4 regions of the Lysinibacillus sp. BNK-21 genome follow, and region 3 is predicted to be linked to each of the others. Evidence: a T-box and tRNA genes for the amino acid it is inferred to sense, from the RefSeq annotation. Region 3 holds a T-box; the other regions hold tRNA genes.
The links. A T-box is a leader RNA that pairs with one kind of tRNA and senses whether it is charged. The one in region 3 lies ahead of alaS (alanine--tRNA ligase), so its partner is inferred to be a tRNA-Ala.
Positions count from the first base shown of each region.

Region 1 (3,341 bases), 3.0 Mb from region 3:
AAAAAGTTTGAAACTTTCAATGTATCGTTTATCTAGTTTTGAAAGAATAAGTCTTTCAGCTGAATAAGTGAAGTGATGATGGCAAAGAGGTCACACCCGTTCCCATACCGAACACGGAAGTTAAGCTCTTTAGCGCCGATGGTAGTTGGGGGCTTCCCCCTGTGAGAGTAGGACGTCGCTTCGCTTATTTTTTGTGGAGGATTAGCTCAGCTGGGAGAGCACCTGCCTTACAAGCAGGGGGTCGGCGGTTCGAGCCCGTCATCCTCCACCATTTTGGTCCCGTGGTGTAGCGGTTAACATGCCTGCCTGTCACGCAGGAGATCGCCGGTTCGATCCCGGTCGGGACCGCCATTATTATTGCCGGTGTAGCTCAGTTGGTAGAGCAACTGACTTGTAATCAGTAGGTCGTGGGTTCGACTCCTATCGCCGGCACCATTCCCTTGGAGGGGTAGCGAAGTGGCTAAACGCGGCGGACTGTAAATCCGCTCCTTAGGGTTCGGCGGTTCGAATCCGTCCCCCTCCACCATTTTAGGGGCATAGTTCAACGGTAGAATAGAGGTCTCCAAAACCTTTGGTGTGGGTTCGATTCCTACTGCCCCTGCCAGGTATTGAGGTACTCGTTCATAATACAGCTAATATAATCTATATAGTGGCGATTGTGGCGAAGTGGTTAACGCATCGGATTGTGGTTCCGACATTCGTGGGTTCGATTCCCATCAGTCGCCCCATTTTAAAATTGGGGTATAGCCAAGCGGTAAGGCAACGGATTTTGATTCCGTCATGCCTAGGTTCGAATCCTAGTACCCCAGCCATTTTTAATTTCACGAGCCATTAGCTCAGTTGGTAGAGCATCTGACTTTTAATCAGAGGGTCGAAGGTTCGAGTCCTTCATGGCTCATCATTTTTTAATTAACATGCGCCCGTAGCTCAATTGGATAGAGCGTCTGACTACGGATCAGAAGGTTATGGGTTCGACTCCTGTCGGGCGCGCCAATAAAATCATGTTTACGGAATGTAGCTCAGCTTGGTAGAGCACTTGGTTTGGGACCAAGGGGTCGTAGGTTCGAATCCTGTCATTCCGACCATCTTTCATGATAAATGGGGCCTTAGCTCAGCTGGGAGAGCGCCTGCCTTGCACGCAGGAGGTCAGCGGTTCGATCCCGCTAGGCTCCACCATTGTAATATTTTTGGAGGTATACCCAAGTCTGGCTGAAGGGATCGGTCTTGAAAACCGACAGGCGGGTAACACCGCGCGGGGGTTCGAATCCCTCTACCTCCTCCATTTTTCGGGTCAGTAGCTCAGTTGGTAGAGCATTAGATTGAAGCTCTAAGTGTCGGCGGTTCGATTCCGTCCTGACCCACCATTATTGCGGGTGTAGTTTAATGGTAAAACCTCAGCCTTCCAAGCTGATGTCGTGAGTTCGATTCTCATCACCCGCTCCAAAATGGGCCTATAGCTCAGCTGGTTAGAGCGCACGCCTGATAAGCGTGAGGTCGATGGTTCGAGTCCATTTAGGCCCATATTATTCCGAAGTAGCTCAGTTGGTAGTAGCACCTGACTGTTAATCAGGTTGTCGCAGGTTCGAGTCCTGCCTTCGGAGCCACGGCCCGTTGGTCAAGTGGTTAAGACACCGCCCTTTCACGGCGGTAACACGGGTTCGAATCCCGTACGGGTCATCAAGCATGTAGCACAGATGTGTGTTACATGCTTTTTTCTATTCTCCTGTTCTTTAAACGATAAAAGATAATGCAATAGCAGAAAAAGGCCTATTTGCAAGGTGAGGGACTGAATTTAATTCCCCTAGCATCTTACTATGGGCTCCTATAAGCCGTTTCACTTACCACGTACACTTCCATGGTCAATACTTTTGTGAAGGCTGCTTGACTTCTCTAGTATAGCGATACAGGCGAAATCCTGGCCAGAGAATTTGTGAAACTGGTTCTGCTCTATGCGAAAGCGAAGCAACAGCAGCAAGTAAGTAGCCCAGAACGTATAGCTTTTTCACCATTTACAAAAATTCTATTGATTTCTTTGTTCTACACCCCCCTGAAAAAGGCTACATGACTACTGTAGCCTTTTTATAATAATTAATATCTTTCTCCCTTACATTCTCTTACGAAAGAGAGTCTATAGAGTAAATATGAACAAACTATTTCATATATAAAATATGTATGTTTTTTCAATTACTATTTTCATGGTGCTTGTTGTTTTGTTCCTCTAATATGAGGATAAGTGGAGGAATCGATATGAATATACAGGAGATACAGCAATTTTTAAGTCTATATCAGACAGAACAAAATGAATCAGAACTTTGGTTAAAGAATAGATTACAGGCAGTTAAGGATGCAGGTGAATATCACCCAACAACAGAGGAGCTAGTTTTTGGCGCACGTGTGGCATGGCGAAATAGCAATAAGTGTATTGGACGTCTATTTTGGCAGTCACTGCATGTGGTAGATGCACGTGATGTTTTAGATGAAAAGGCTATTTTTCAAAAATTACTAGAACATATTGATTATGCGACAAATCATGGGAAAATCCGTCCAACTATAACAGTGTTTGCTTCAGATAGAGTACGGATTTGGAATCATCAACTAATTCGTTATGCAGGCTATGAAACAGATGCAGGCATTATTGGAGATTCACAGTCCGTTAAATTTACAAAAGTGTGTGAGTCGTTAGGATGGAGAGGTAAAGGAACTGATTTTGATGTACTACCACTCGTTATACAGGTGGATAATCGTGCTCCTCAAATGTTTGTAATTCCTGAAGAAAATATAGTAGAGGTCTCAATCCGTCATCCAGAGTCAAATGATATGGAAAAATTAGGAATGAAGTGGTATGCCGTACCTATTATTTCGAGTATGCGTTTTCAAATGGCTGGAATTGATTTTCAAGCAGCTCCATTTAACGGCTGGTATATGGGAACAGAGATTGGTGCACGAAATTTAGCAGATCATGATCGTTATAATATGTTACCTGCAATTGCAGAGATTTTTAATCTTGATACAACCAAACATGCGTCTCTTTGGCGTGATCGTGCTTTAGTAGAACTTAATATTGCTGTTCTTCACTCATTTAAAGAAGATGGTGTGAGCATTGTTGATCATCATACAGCAGCTCAGCAGTTTAAATTGTTTGAGGAGGCAGAAAAATCAACAGGAAGAGAAGTTACAGGCAACTGGACATGGTTAATCCCACCACTTTCCCCTGCCACAACTCATATATTCCATAAACCCTATGTAAATATTTATCATACACCAAATTATTTTTACCAAAAACCATGCTATTAGTGTAAAGGAATTGTTTACTTTCAATACTTTTGATGAGAGAGGGCGCT
Region 1 covers NZ_JBLQTS010000001.1:4,276,298-4,279,638, reverse strand. The annotation lists rRNA gene ACMGGO_RS21540 (23S ribosomal RNA) at 1-1, shown strand, start outside; rRNA gene rrf (5S ribosomal RNA) at 69-184, shown strand; tRNA gene ACMGGO_RS21530 (tRNA-Val) at 196-271, shown strand; tRNA gene ACMGGO_RS21525 (tRNA-Asp) at 276-351, shown strand; tRNA gene ACMGGO_RS21520 (tRNA-Thr) at 360-435, shown strand; tRNA gene ACMGGO_RS21515 (tRNA-Tyr) at 443-526, shown strand; tRNA gene ACMGGO_RS21510 (tRNA-Trp) at 531-604, shown strand; tRNA gene ACMGGO_RS21505 (tRNA-His) at 653-728, shown strand; tRNA gene ACMGGO_RS21500 (tRNA-Gln) at 738-812, shown strand; tRNA gene ACMGGO_RS21495 (tRNA-Lys) at 826-898, shown strand; tRNA gene ACMGGO_RS21490 (tRNA-Arg) at 917-993, shown strand; tRNA gene ACMGGO_RS21485 (tRNA-Pro) at 1,009-1,085, shown strand; tRNA gene ACMGGO_RS21480 (tRNA-Ala) at 1,101-1,176, shown strand; tRNA gene ACMGGO_RS21475 (tRNA-Ser) at 1,190-1,282, shown strand; tRNA gene ACMGGO_RS21470 (tRNA-Phe) at 1,289-1,364, shown strand; tRNA gene ACMGGO_RS21465 (tRNA-Gly) at 1,370-1,443, shown strand; tRNA gene ACMGGO_RS21460 (tRNA-Ile) at 1,448-1,521, shown strand; tRNA gene ACMGGO_RS21455 (tRNA-Asn) at 1,528-1,604, shown strand; tRNA gene ACMGGO_RS21450 (tRNA-Glu) at 1,606-1,677, shown strand; gene ACMGGO_RS21445 (nitric oxide synthase oxygenase) at 2,248-3,294, shown strand.
Region 1: it encodes a tRNA-Ala, which carries the amino acid that the T-box ahead of alaS (alanine--tRNA ligase) is inferred to sense. The anticodon was not compared.

Region 2 (3,341 bases), 390 kb from region 3:
AGACATGGTGGTGCTTGTGTCACTTCATCGAATGCAAAGGAACTTGTTCAATGGGCTTTTACCCAAAAACAGCGTATCTTCTTTTTACCTGACCAACATTTAGGAAGAAATACTGCCTATGATTTAGGTATACCTCTTGAAAATATGGCTGTTTGGAATCCACATAAGAACTTGCTCGAAACAAAAGAGCCACTTGAAAATATCCAGGTTATTCTTTGGAAGGGTCACTGCTCTGTGCACGAAGGTTTTACTGTTCAACATACAGAGGTTATTCGCAAAGAACACCCGACTATGAGGATAATTGTTCACCCTGAGTGCAGCCGTGAAGTGGTTGCAGCGGCTGATGATGCAGGCTCCACAAAATACATTATTGATACAATCAATCGAGCTCCAAGCGGATCTGCATGGGCAATTGGAACAGAAATGAACCTTGTCAATCGCATTATTAAGCAGCATCCTGATAAACATATTGTCTCCTTAAACGAAAACTTTTGTCCTTGTTTAACAATGAATCGAATTGACCTTCCACATTTGTTATGGAGCTTAGAAAGTATTGAGCAAGGTCAACCTCATAACCGTATACAAGTAGATGAACATACTACCGCTGAAGCACTTAGTTCACTTGAAAGAATGCTAGCCAGAGGATAAATAGTTAAAACTTTTTAAACAGAAAGGTTGAAGATATAACCTTTCTGTTTTTGTTGACATAACGCCTACTTCTAATAGTGCTAATGGCTTCCATTTGCGCCCCGCTTTGCTATAATTGACACGACTTTATGCTCCATGATACTGTCAATTTGGAGGTGATACTAAATGGCTTTTCAATCGAAAAATATCTTTATCAATTTACCAGTACAAGATCTAAACAAATCTATCAGTTTTTTTAAGGAATTAGGTTTTGAGTTCAATCAACAATTCAGTGATGAAACAACAGCCTCAATGATTATTAGTGAAAATATCTTCGTATTAATAATGGTTGAAGAACGATTTAAAGGATTTAGTAAGAAAGAAGTTACAGATACTACTACTTCTGCAGAAGCAATCTTATGTCTTTCTGCTGAAAATCGTGAACAAGTAGATCAATTAGTGAATAAGGCTCTTGCCTCTGGTGGTAAACCTTATAGTGAACCACAAGATCACGGATTTATGTATGGTTGGGGTTTTCAAGATGTAGATGGGCATATCTGGGAAGTAGTTTATATGGATGAAAATGCATTGAATCAAGAGTAAATTTTGTATCTATGAATATCAAAAAACAGTAGATGCAATTGCATCTACTGTTTCTAGTATGACCCGTACGGGATTCGAACCCGTGTTACCGCCGTGAAAGGGCGGTGTCTTAACCACTTGACCAACGGGCCCATGGCGGAGAAGGAGGGATTTGAACCCTCGCGCCGGTTACCCGACCTACACCCTTAGCAGGGGCGCCTCTTCAGCCTCTTGAGTACTTCCCCAAAATAAAAATGGCTCCGAAGGCAGGACTCGAACCTGCGACAACCTGATTAACAGTCAGGTGCTACTACCAACTGAGCTACTTCGGAATAATGGTGGGCCTAAATGGACTCGAACCATCGACCTCACGCTTATCAGGCGTGCGCTCTAACCAGCTGAGCTATAGGCCCTTGGAGCGGGTGATGGGAATCGAACCCACGACATCAGCTTGGAAGGCTGAGGTTTTACCATTAAACTACACCCGCATAAATGGTGGGTCAGGACGGAATCGAACCGCCGACACTTAGAGCTTCAATCTAATGCTCTACCAACTGAGCTACTGACCCATTTCGTCCATGCTAAGCTTGCTCACTCTTTTGCTTCTCATGACTTTTATCTTTAAAAATGGCGGTCCCGACCGGGATCGAACCGGCGATCTCCTGCGTGACAGGCAGGCATGTTAACCGCTACACCACGGGACCTTTTGGTTGCGGGGGCCGGATTTGAACCAACGACCTTCGGGTTATGAGCCCGACGAGCTACCACTGCTCCACCCCGCGATAATTTTATGTTGTTTCGAGTTTTTAAAGCACCATTTATAAAAATTTAAAACTGGAGGAGGTAGAGGGATTCGAACCCCCGCGCGGTGTTACCCGCCTGTCGGTTTTCAAGACCGATCCCTTCAGCCAGACTTGGGTATACCTCCGTTACAATATATAAATGGTGGACCTTGCAGGACTCGAACCTGCGACCGGACGGTTATGAGCCGTCTGCTCTAACCAACTGAGCTAAAGGTCCTTTAAGATGGCGGCAGAGGGGATCGAACCCCCGACCTTACGGGTATGAACCGTACGCTCTAGCCAGCTGAGCTACGCCGCCAGGATCTTTATACTGGTTAATTTACTTATGGTGGAGCCTAGCGGGATCGAACCGCTGACCTCCTGCGTGCAAGGCAGGCGCTCTCCCAGCTGAGCTAAGGCCCCATAATCTTTTTGGAAATGGTCGGGAAGACAGGATTCGAACCTGCGACCCCTTGGTCCCAAACCAAGTGCTCTACCAAGCTGAGCTACTTCCCGTTGTTCTTTTGGCGCGCCCGACAGGAGTCGAACCCATAACCTTCTGATCCGTAGTCAGACGCTCTATCCAATTGAGCTACGGGCGCATTTAAAATGGTGCCGAGGACCGGAATCGAACCGGTACGGTAGTCACCTACCGCAGGATTTTAAGTCCTGTGCGTCTGCCAGTTCCGCCACCCCGGCACATTTGGAGCGGAAGACGAGGTTCGAACTCGCGACCCCCACCTTGGCAAGGTGGTGTTCTACCACTGAACTACTTCCGCATGTGCATAAGCTTTTTTATCTGGCAATGAAAATAATGGTGCGGGTGAAGGGAGTCGAACCCCCACGCCTTGCGGCGCTAGATCCTAAGTCTAGTGCGTCTGCCAATTCCGCCACACCCGCTTATTATTATTTATAAATGGTGAGCCATGAAGGACTCGAACCTTCGACCCTCTGATTAAAAGTCAGATGCTCTACCAACTGAGCTAATGGCTCGAAAAAATGGTGCCGGCTATAGGAATCGAACCCACGACCTACTGATTACAAGTCAGTTGCTCTACCTGCTGAGCTAAACCGGCATATGGTGGAGGATGACGGGCTCGAACCGCCGACCCTCTGCTTGTAAGGCAGATGCTCTCCCAGCTGAGCTAATCCTCCTGGGTATTATGCCTAGCGACGTCCTACTCTCACAGGGGGAAGCCCCCAACTACCATCGGCGCTAAAGAGCTTAACTTCCGTGTTCGGTATGGGAACGGGTGTGACCTCTTTGCCATCATCACTAGACTATGGTCGACCTTCCATACACGGCGTACTGCTGTATCTAGAAGCTCTCTTTTTAGAAAGATTTGCTCT
Region 2 covers NZ_JBLQTS010000001.1:892,318-895,658, reverse strand. The annotation lists gene nadA (quinolinate synthase NadA) at 1-648, shown strand, start outside; gene ACMGGO_RS04490 (VOC family protein) at 814-1,230, shown strand; tRNA gene ACMGGO_RS04485 (tRNA-Glu) at 1,290-1,361, opposite strand; tRNA gene ACMGGO_RS04480 (tRNA-Ser) at 1,364-1,454, opposite strand; tRNA gene ACMGGO_RS04475 (tRNA-Asn) at 1,465-1,541, opposite strand; tRNA gene ACMGGO_RS04470 (tRNA-Ile) at 1,546-1,622, opposite strand; tRNA gene ACMGGO_RS04465 (tRNA-Gly) at 1,624-1,697, opposite strand; tRNA gene ACMGGO_RS04460 (tRNA-Phe) at 1,703-1,778, opposite strand; tRNA gene ACMGGO_RS04455 (tRNA-Asp) at 1,838-1,913, opposite strand; tRNA gene ACMGGO_RS04450 (tRNA-Met) at 1,917-1,991, opposite strand; tRNA gene ACMGGO_RS04445 (tRNA-Ser) at 2,045-2,137, opposite strand; tRNA gene ACMGGO_RS04440 (tRNA-Ile) at 2,153-2,229, opposite strand; tRNA gene ACMGGO_RS04435 (tRNA-Met) at 2,237-2,310, opposite strand; tRNA gene ACMGGO_RS04430 (tRNA-Ala) at 2,339-2,414, opposite strand; tRNA gene ACMGGO_RS04425 (tRNA-Pro) at 2,431-2,507, opposite strand; tRNA gene ACMGGO_RS04420 (tRNA-Arg) at 2,517-2,593, opposite strand; tRNA gene ACMGGO_RS04415 (tRNA-Leu) at 2,602-2,690, opposite strand; tRNA gene ACMGGO_RS04410 (tRNA-Gly) at 2,696-2,770, opposite strand; tRNA gene ACMGGO_RS04405 (tRNA-Leu) at 2,807-2,891, opposite strand; tRNA gene ACMGGO_RS04400 (tRNA-Lys) at 2,909-2,984, opposite strand; tRNA gene ACMGGO_RS04395 (tRNA-Thr) at 2,992-3,067, opposite strand; tRNA gene ACMGGO_RS04390 (tRNA-Val) at 3,071-3,146, opposite strand; rRNA gene rrf (5S ribosomal RNA) at 3,157-3,272, opposite strand.
Region 2: it encodes a tRNA-Ala, which carries the amino acid that the T-box ahead of alaS (alanine--tRNA ligase) is inferred to sense. The anticodon was not compared.

Region 3 (3,341 bases):
GATCACCGAGCACATCTTTTAATGCACGTTGCATAATATGTGTTGCCGTATGGTTTTTAATGATTAAATTACGGTCATCACGATTGACCACTGCTTGCACTGCATCTTCCACATGCATTTCCCCAGATTCAACTACTACTGTATGAAGCGGTTGACCATTCGGTGCTTTTTGAACATCTTTTACAACAGCTGTAAAGCTATCATTTGAAATAGTACCACTATCAGCAATTTGACCACCCATTTCAGCGTAGAATGGTGTCTTCGCTAAAATAACCAATGCTTCCTGACCTTCCGAAGCGACTTTCGCAACTTGACCATTGACGATCATTGCAGCGATTTCAGTATTAACACTTAACGTATCATAGCCAACAAATTCACTTGCAACCGTTAAGTTTGCTAATACTTCATTCTGTACTTGCATCGAATCAACATCTTGTCGTGCAGCACGCGCGCGTTCACGTTGCTCTTCCATCGCTGCCTCAAAACCTTCATGATCTACTTTCATGCCTACTTCCTCTGCATATTCTTCCGTTAGCTCGATTGGGAAACCATAAGTATCATATAAACGGAAAGCATCTGCTCCTGGGATGTAATCATGACCAGCTGCTTTTTGAGATTCCACTACTTCATTAAAGATAGCTAAACCACCATCTAATGTTTCATGGAAACGAATTTCTTCATTTTTAATGACACGTTGAATAAATTCGCATTTCTCTGTAACTTCTGGATAGAAGTCTTCCATAATTTTACCCACAGTTGGTACAAGTTCAAACATAAATGGTTTTTCAATACCAATTTGTTTAGCATAGCGAACGGCACGACGTAGTAAGCGACGTAATACATAGCCACGGCCTTCATTTGAAGGCAGGGCACCATCGCCTATAGCAAATGCTACTGTACGGATATGGTCTGCAATCACTTTAAATGGTGTATTAATATCTTCATCTGAGCCAAAGATTTCATTTAAGTCTACTTCGCCAGGTCGTTTATATTTACGATTGGCAAACTCCTCGATTTTTTCAATAATTGGCATAAATAAATCAGTATCAAAGTTTGTTGGTACATTTTGCACGACGGACACAATACGCTCTAAGCCCATACCTGTATCAATATTTTGCTTTGGTAGTGGCGTGTAAGTGCCATCAGGATTATGGTTAAATTGAGAGAACACAAGGTTCCAAATTTCTAGGTAACGCTCATTTTCTCCTCCTGGATACATTTCAGGGTCATTTTCATCTGAGCCGTATTCTACGCCGCGATCATAAAAAATCTCTGAGTTCGGACCAGATGGGCCTTCTCCTATATCCCAGAAGTTCCCTTCTAAACGGATTAAACGTTCTTCTGGAATACCGATTTCCTGATGCCAAACATCATATGCTTCCTGGTCTTCTGGGTGAATCGTGATGGATAATAACGCTGGATCAAAGCCCATCCATTTTTTATCTGTTAAAAACTCCCAAGCATAATGAATTGCTTCTTTTTTAAAGTAGTCACCAATAGAGAAGTTTCCTAACATTTCAAAGAATGTATGGTGTCGAGCTGTTTTCCCAACGTTTTCAATATCGTTGGTACGAATCGATTTTTGTGCATTTGTAATACGTGGATTATCAGGGATAATACGGCCATCAAAATATGGTTTCAAAGTTGCAACACCTGAGTTGATCCAAAGAAGTGATGGATCATTTATTGGCACAAGTGGTGCTGATGGCTCATGATGATGCCCCTTTTCTTTAAAAAATTCCAAATACATACGGCGAATATCTACTGCTTTCATTGGATAAATTCCTCCTATTTTATATTGTAAAATTACGATACGAATCCTGCGATTTACCGAAGAAAATAAAAAAAGCCCTCATCCCCAAAAAGGGACGAGGACTTGTCATTAGTCTCGCGGTACCACCCTAGTTGTAAGTAAAAAACCTTACTTACCTCTTTAGCACTTGTAACGTCAGTGAACGGCAGGGATTAGCTGCACTCTGGAGTAGCTTTCGGCATTTGCTGTTGTGAGGATTTTTTCAGCCTAGAAATCCCTTTCTTGTGCACACACAAATACGTACTTTTTCCATCATCGTTTTTACTTTTTCTATCGAAAATTATAAAAAAAATCTATTGCGCTGTCAATTAGTACTAGTCTGACTAACACTAACTAAGCAATCATTTTTTTGAAATATATCCACATACCCCATGTAAAGATAACTAAGAAGGCGCTAATTGCAATAGTTGTATAAGGGGTATCTTGATAAGGTAAAGGCACATTCATTCCAAAAAAACTAGTAATTACTGATAGTGGTAACATAATTGTCGAAATGACCGTTAATAAATTCAGCTTTTCAATGGATTTCCCACTGATAATTGAAAAATACGTATCAAGCGTGCTGTTCACTAAATCGCGATATGTCTCTGTGGAGTCGACAATACGCTCTAGATGGTCATTCAAATCTTTATAGAATGGAATATTTTCTTCTTGAATATCAAATTTCCACTGGCCATTGATTGTAGAAAAAATTCTTCTTTGTGGCATAATGGCCTGACGAATTAAAATAATTGTCCGCTTCAATGCAAGAAATTCCTCTGTCACCACTTTTGGTTGATAATCATAAATTTCTTCTTCTAGTTCATCTATACGTGCGCGAATTCGTTCTAATACTGGGAAGTATTCGTCAGTAATACCGTCAATAATTGTATGCAATAAAAAATCAGTACCCTTTTCCAAAAATCTTGGGCTATTGACACAAACATTTTCCATTTTTCCTAGCCATTGCAACTTTTGTTTATGCACAGTCACAATATAGTTTGGTCCCATAAAAATATTTAACTCAACGGTTGTAATTTCATTGTTACTTTTCTCATTATAAATTGGTGCATGGAGCACAAAAAATTTATAATCACCATAACTATCCATTTTTGGACGTGAGCCTTCATGTAAGCAATCTTCAACTGCTAGTGGATGAAAGCCAAATACATCAGCTATATTATTCAATTCATTATAACTATAGGCATATAAATCTACCCATAATAAATCTTCGTTATGAATAGGGAGTTGTAAATCAATCATATTGAAATCATGTTGGGCTGTCTTGCTGCTGCTATTATAATAGTGGATTTTAATCATTGCATTTCACCTCGTGTTTGTTATTGAGGGAAACAAAAGGTCATCCTTAATCACCCTTTGTCTGCATCGGTGATCAGAAATCGATGACTTTTTATGTGTTTCCCTTTGCCTAAATGATACTTATTCGGTTCAGGACTACTATCCATTTCTCATCACCTTCCTTCCATAACAAAAACACGCCTTCTACGAATGAAGGCGTGTTGAATACACATATCAAAAAAATAGCAAT
Region 3 covers NZ_JBLQTS010000001.1:1,282,873-1,286,213, reverse strand. The annotation lists gene alaS (alanine--tRNA ligase) at 1-1,774, opposite strand, end outside; T-box leader at 1,862-2,078, opposite strand; gene corA (magnesium/cobalt transporter CorA) at 2,147-3,112, opposite strand.

Region 4 (3,341 bases), 380 kb from region 3:
ATTTATTATAGCTTTGTTATAAATCTAAATATCAAGTAAATTAAAAAGTGCAGTAGATGTAAATTCATCTACTGCACTTAGTATGACCCGTACGGGATTCGAACCCGTGTTACCGCCGTGAAAGGGCGGTGTCTTAACCACTTGACCAACGGGCCCATGGCGGAGAAGGAGGGATTTGAACCCTCGCGCCGGTTACCCGACCTACACCCTTAGCAGGGGCGCCTCTTCAGCCTCTTGAGTACTTCCCCAAAATAAAAATGGCTCCGAAGGCAGGACTCGAACCTGCGACAACCTGATTAACAGTCAGGTGCTACTACCAACTGAGCTACTTCGGAATAATGGTGGGCCTAAATGGACTCGAACCATCGACCTCACGCTTATCAGGCGTGCGCTCTAACCAGCTGAGCTATAGGCCCTTGGAGCGGGTGATGGGAATCGAACCCACGACATCAGCTTGGAAGGCTGAGGTTTTACCATTAAACTACACCCGCATAAATGGTGGGTCAGGACGGAATCGAACCGCCGACACTTAGAGCTTCAATCTAATGCTCTACCAACTGAGCTACTGACCCATTTCGTCCATGCTAAGCTTGCTCACTCTTTTGCTTCTCATGACTTTTATCTTTAAAAATGGCGGTCCCGACCGGGATCGAACCGGCGATCTCCTGCGTGACAGGCAGGCATGTTAACCGCTACACCACGGGACCTTTTGGTTGCGGGGGCCGGATTTGAACCAACGACCTTCGGGTTATGAGCCCGACGAGCTACCACTGCTCCACCCCGCGATAATTTTATGTTGTTTCGAGTTTTTAAAGCACCATTTATAAAAATTTAAAACTGGAGGAGGTAGAGGGATTCGAACCCCCGCGCGGTGTTACCCGCCTGTCGGTTTTCAAGACCGATCCCTTCAGCCAGACTTGGGTATACCTCCGTTACAATATATAAATGGTGGACCTTGCAGGACTCGAACCTGCGACCGGACGGTTATGAGCCGTCTGCTCTAACCAACTGAGCTAAAGGTCCTTTAAGATGGCGGCAGAGGGGATCGAACCCCCGACCTTACGGGTATGAACCGTACGCTCTAGCCAGCTGAGCTACGCCGCCAGGATCTTTATACTGGTTAATTTACTTATGGTGGAGCCTAGCGGGATCGAACCGCTGACCTCCTGCGTGCAAGGCAGGCGCTCTCCCAGCTGAGCTAAGGCCCCATAATCTTTTTGGAAATGGTCGGGAAGACAGGATTCGAACCTGCGACCCCTTGGTCCCAAACCAAGTGCTCTACCAAGCTGAGCTACTTCCCGTTGTTCTTTTGGCGCGCCCGACAGGAGTCGAACCCATAACCTTCTGATCCGTAGTCAGACGCTCTATCCAATTGAGCTACGGGCGCATTTAAAATGGTGCCGAGGACCGGAATCGAACCGGTACGGTAGTCACCTACCGCAGGATTTTAAGTCCTGTGCGTCTGCCAGTTCCGCCACCCCGGCACATTTGGAGCGGAAGACGAGGTTCGAACTCGCGACCCCCACCTTGGCAAGGTGGTGTTCTACCACTGAACTACTTCCGCATGTGCATAAGCTTTTTTATCTGGCAATGAAAATAATGGTGCGGGTGAAGGGAGTCGAACCCCCACGCCTTGCGGCGCTAGATCCTAAGTCTAGTGCGTCTGCCAATTCCGCCACACCCGCTTATTATTATTTATAAATGGTGAGCCATGAAGGACTCGAACCTTCGACCCTCTGATTAAAAGTCAGATGCTCTACCAACTGAGCTAATGGCTCGAAAAAATGGTGCCGGCTATAGGAATCGAACCCACGACCTACTGATTACAAGTCAGTTGCTCTACCTGCTGAGCTAAACCGGCATATGGTGGAGGATGACGGGCTCGAACCGCCGACCCTCTGCTTGTAAGGCAGATGCTCTCCCAGCTGAGCTAATCCTCCTGGGTATTATGCCTAGCGACGTCCTACTCTCACAGGGGAAGCCCCCAACTACCATCGGCGCTAAAAAGCTTAACTTCCGTGTTCGGTATGGGAACGGGTGTGACCTCTTTGCCATCATCACTAGACTTTGTTATGTATCTTGTTTTGAAGTTGTTTACCTGTCCTTCAAGACAAGAATTATTGTATAACGTTTTCTAACATTGTGCAATACTTTTTTATAAAAAAAAGAAATTATTACTTTTTAAAGATATTTTTGTTAAGTAAGAGAAAATATTGCCCTGCAAAATATTATAGCAATTGTTGGTTCAAAAGAAAACAATTATTTTATTTGGCCGATATTATTAGCTTATAATCTATTTCACTACAAGTGAAGAATATAGATAATCCTTCACTCGTCTTTTCGTTAAATATTTGAAAGCTCTATTTTTAATTTTACAATATCCTCAAGTGTAGTGGAAGGTCCAAAAGATATTCTAAAAAATTGGCGTGCCGCTTCCAAAGAGAACCCCATTGATAGAATAGCCTTTGTTCCCGATTCACTATGAATATCACATGCACTACCTGTAGAGATACAGATTCCCACCTCATTTAACTTTAAAAGAACATATTGCCCCTCTACTTTTTCCATCATTACCCCACAAATATTAGGTAGTTGCTGTTTACACTCAACGAGCTGACATTTTTCAGGTAAATTATTTTCAAAATAATTTCTTAGCGTTTCATAATGTTGCAATTCATATTGATAGTTTTCAATTGCCGCGGCAAAGGCCACGATTGCAGGAGTATCTAATGTCCCCCCTCTAAGACCCCTCTCATGTGTCAAACCTGGTGTTAATGCAGGTACTCTGATTGCAGGGTTCAGATATATAGCACCACAGCCCTTTGGTCCGCCTATTTTATGAGCCGAGATGGTAATCGCATCTGCCCCTTGTGGTATAGCTAGTTTGCCAAATGATTGTACACAATCAACATGACAGAATATATTTGATTTTCTTGCCATCTTTACGATTTTCTCTACAGGCTGGATTGAACCAATTTCAGAATTGACATGTTGAATGGTAATCAAAGCAGTCTCTTCCCGGATTGCTTGTTGCAATTGCCCCAGATCAACACAACCATCCTTCTGCAAAGGTAATTTTGTTACAGTAAAGCCCTTTTTCTCAAGTGTATTCAAAGCCGCATGCACTGACGTATGCTCAGCTTGAGATGAAATAATGTGTTTTCCTTTTTTTGAGGCTAGCGCTAACGACAAGATGGCTATGAGATTTCCTTCTGTTCCACTACCCGTAAAAATTACGCCATCACTAGTTACACCTAGGGCTTGGGCTACAACCTCCCTTGATTGCTGGACAAAATAAAAAGCTTGTCCCCCTAAATCATGCAAACTCGCACTATTTCCAT
Region 4 covers NZ_JBLQTS010000001.1:898,678-902,018, reverse strand. The annotation lists tRNA gene ACMGGO_RS04615 (tRNA-Glu) at 84-155, opposite strand; tRNA gene ACMGGO_RS04610 (tRNA-Ser) at 158-248, opposite strand; tRNA gene ACMGGO_RS04605 (tRNA-Asn) at 259-335, opposite strand; tRNA gene ACMGGO_RS04600 (tRNA-Ile) at 340-416, opposite strand; tRNA gene ACMGGO_RS04595 (tRNA-Gly) at 418-491, opposite strand; tRNA gene ACMGGO_RS04590 (tRNA-Phe) at 497-572, opposite strand; tRNA gene ACMGGO_RS04585 (tRNA-Asp) at 632-707, opposite strand; tRNA gene ACMGGO_RS04580 (tRNA-Met) at 711-785, opposite strand; tRNA gene ACMGGO_RS04575 (tRNA-Ser) at 839-931, opposite strand; tRNA gene ACMGGO_RS04570 (tRNA-Ile) at 947-1,023, opposite strand; tRNA gene ACMGGO_RS04565 (tRNA-Met) at 1,031-1,104, opposite strand; tRNA gene ACMGGO_RS04560 (tRNA-Ala) at 1,133-1,208, opposite strand; tRNA gene ACMGGO_RS04555 (tRNA-Pro) at 1,225-1,301, opposite strand; tRNA gene ACMGGO_RS04550 (tRNA-Arg) at 1,311-1,387, opposite strand; tRNA gene ACMGGO_RS04545 (tRNA-Leu) at 1,396-1,484, opposite strand; tRNA gene ACMGGO_RS04540 (tRNA-Gly) at 1,490-1,564, opposite strand; tRNA gene ACMGGO_RS04535 (tRNA-Leu) at 1,601-1,685, opposite strand; tRNA gene ACMGGO_RS04530 (tRNA-Lys) at 1,703-1,778, opposite strand; tRNA gene ACMGGO_RS04525 (tRNA-Thr) at 1,786-1,861, opposite strand; tRNA gene ACMGGO_RS04520 (tRNA-Val) at 1,865-1,940, opposite strand; rRNA gene rrf (5S ribosomal RNA) at 1,951-2,065, opposite strand; gene ACMGGO_RS04510 (cysteine desulfurase family protein) at 2,344-3,341, opposite strand, start outside.
Region 4: it encodes a tRNA-Ala, which carries the amino acid that the T-box ahead of alaS (alanine--tRNA ligase) is inferred to sense. The anticodon was not compared.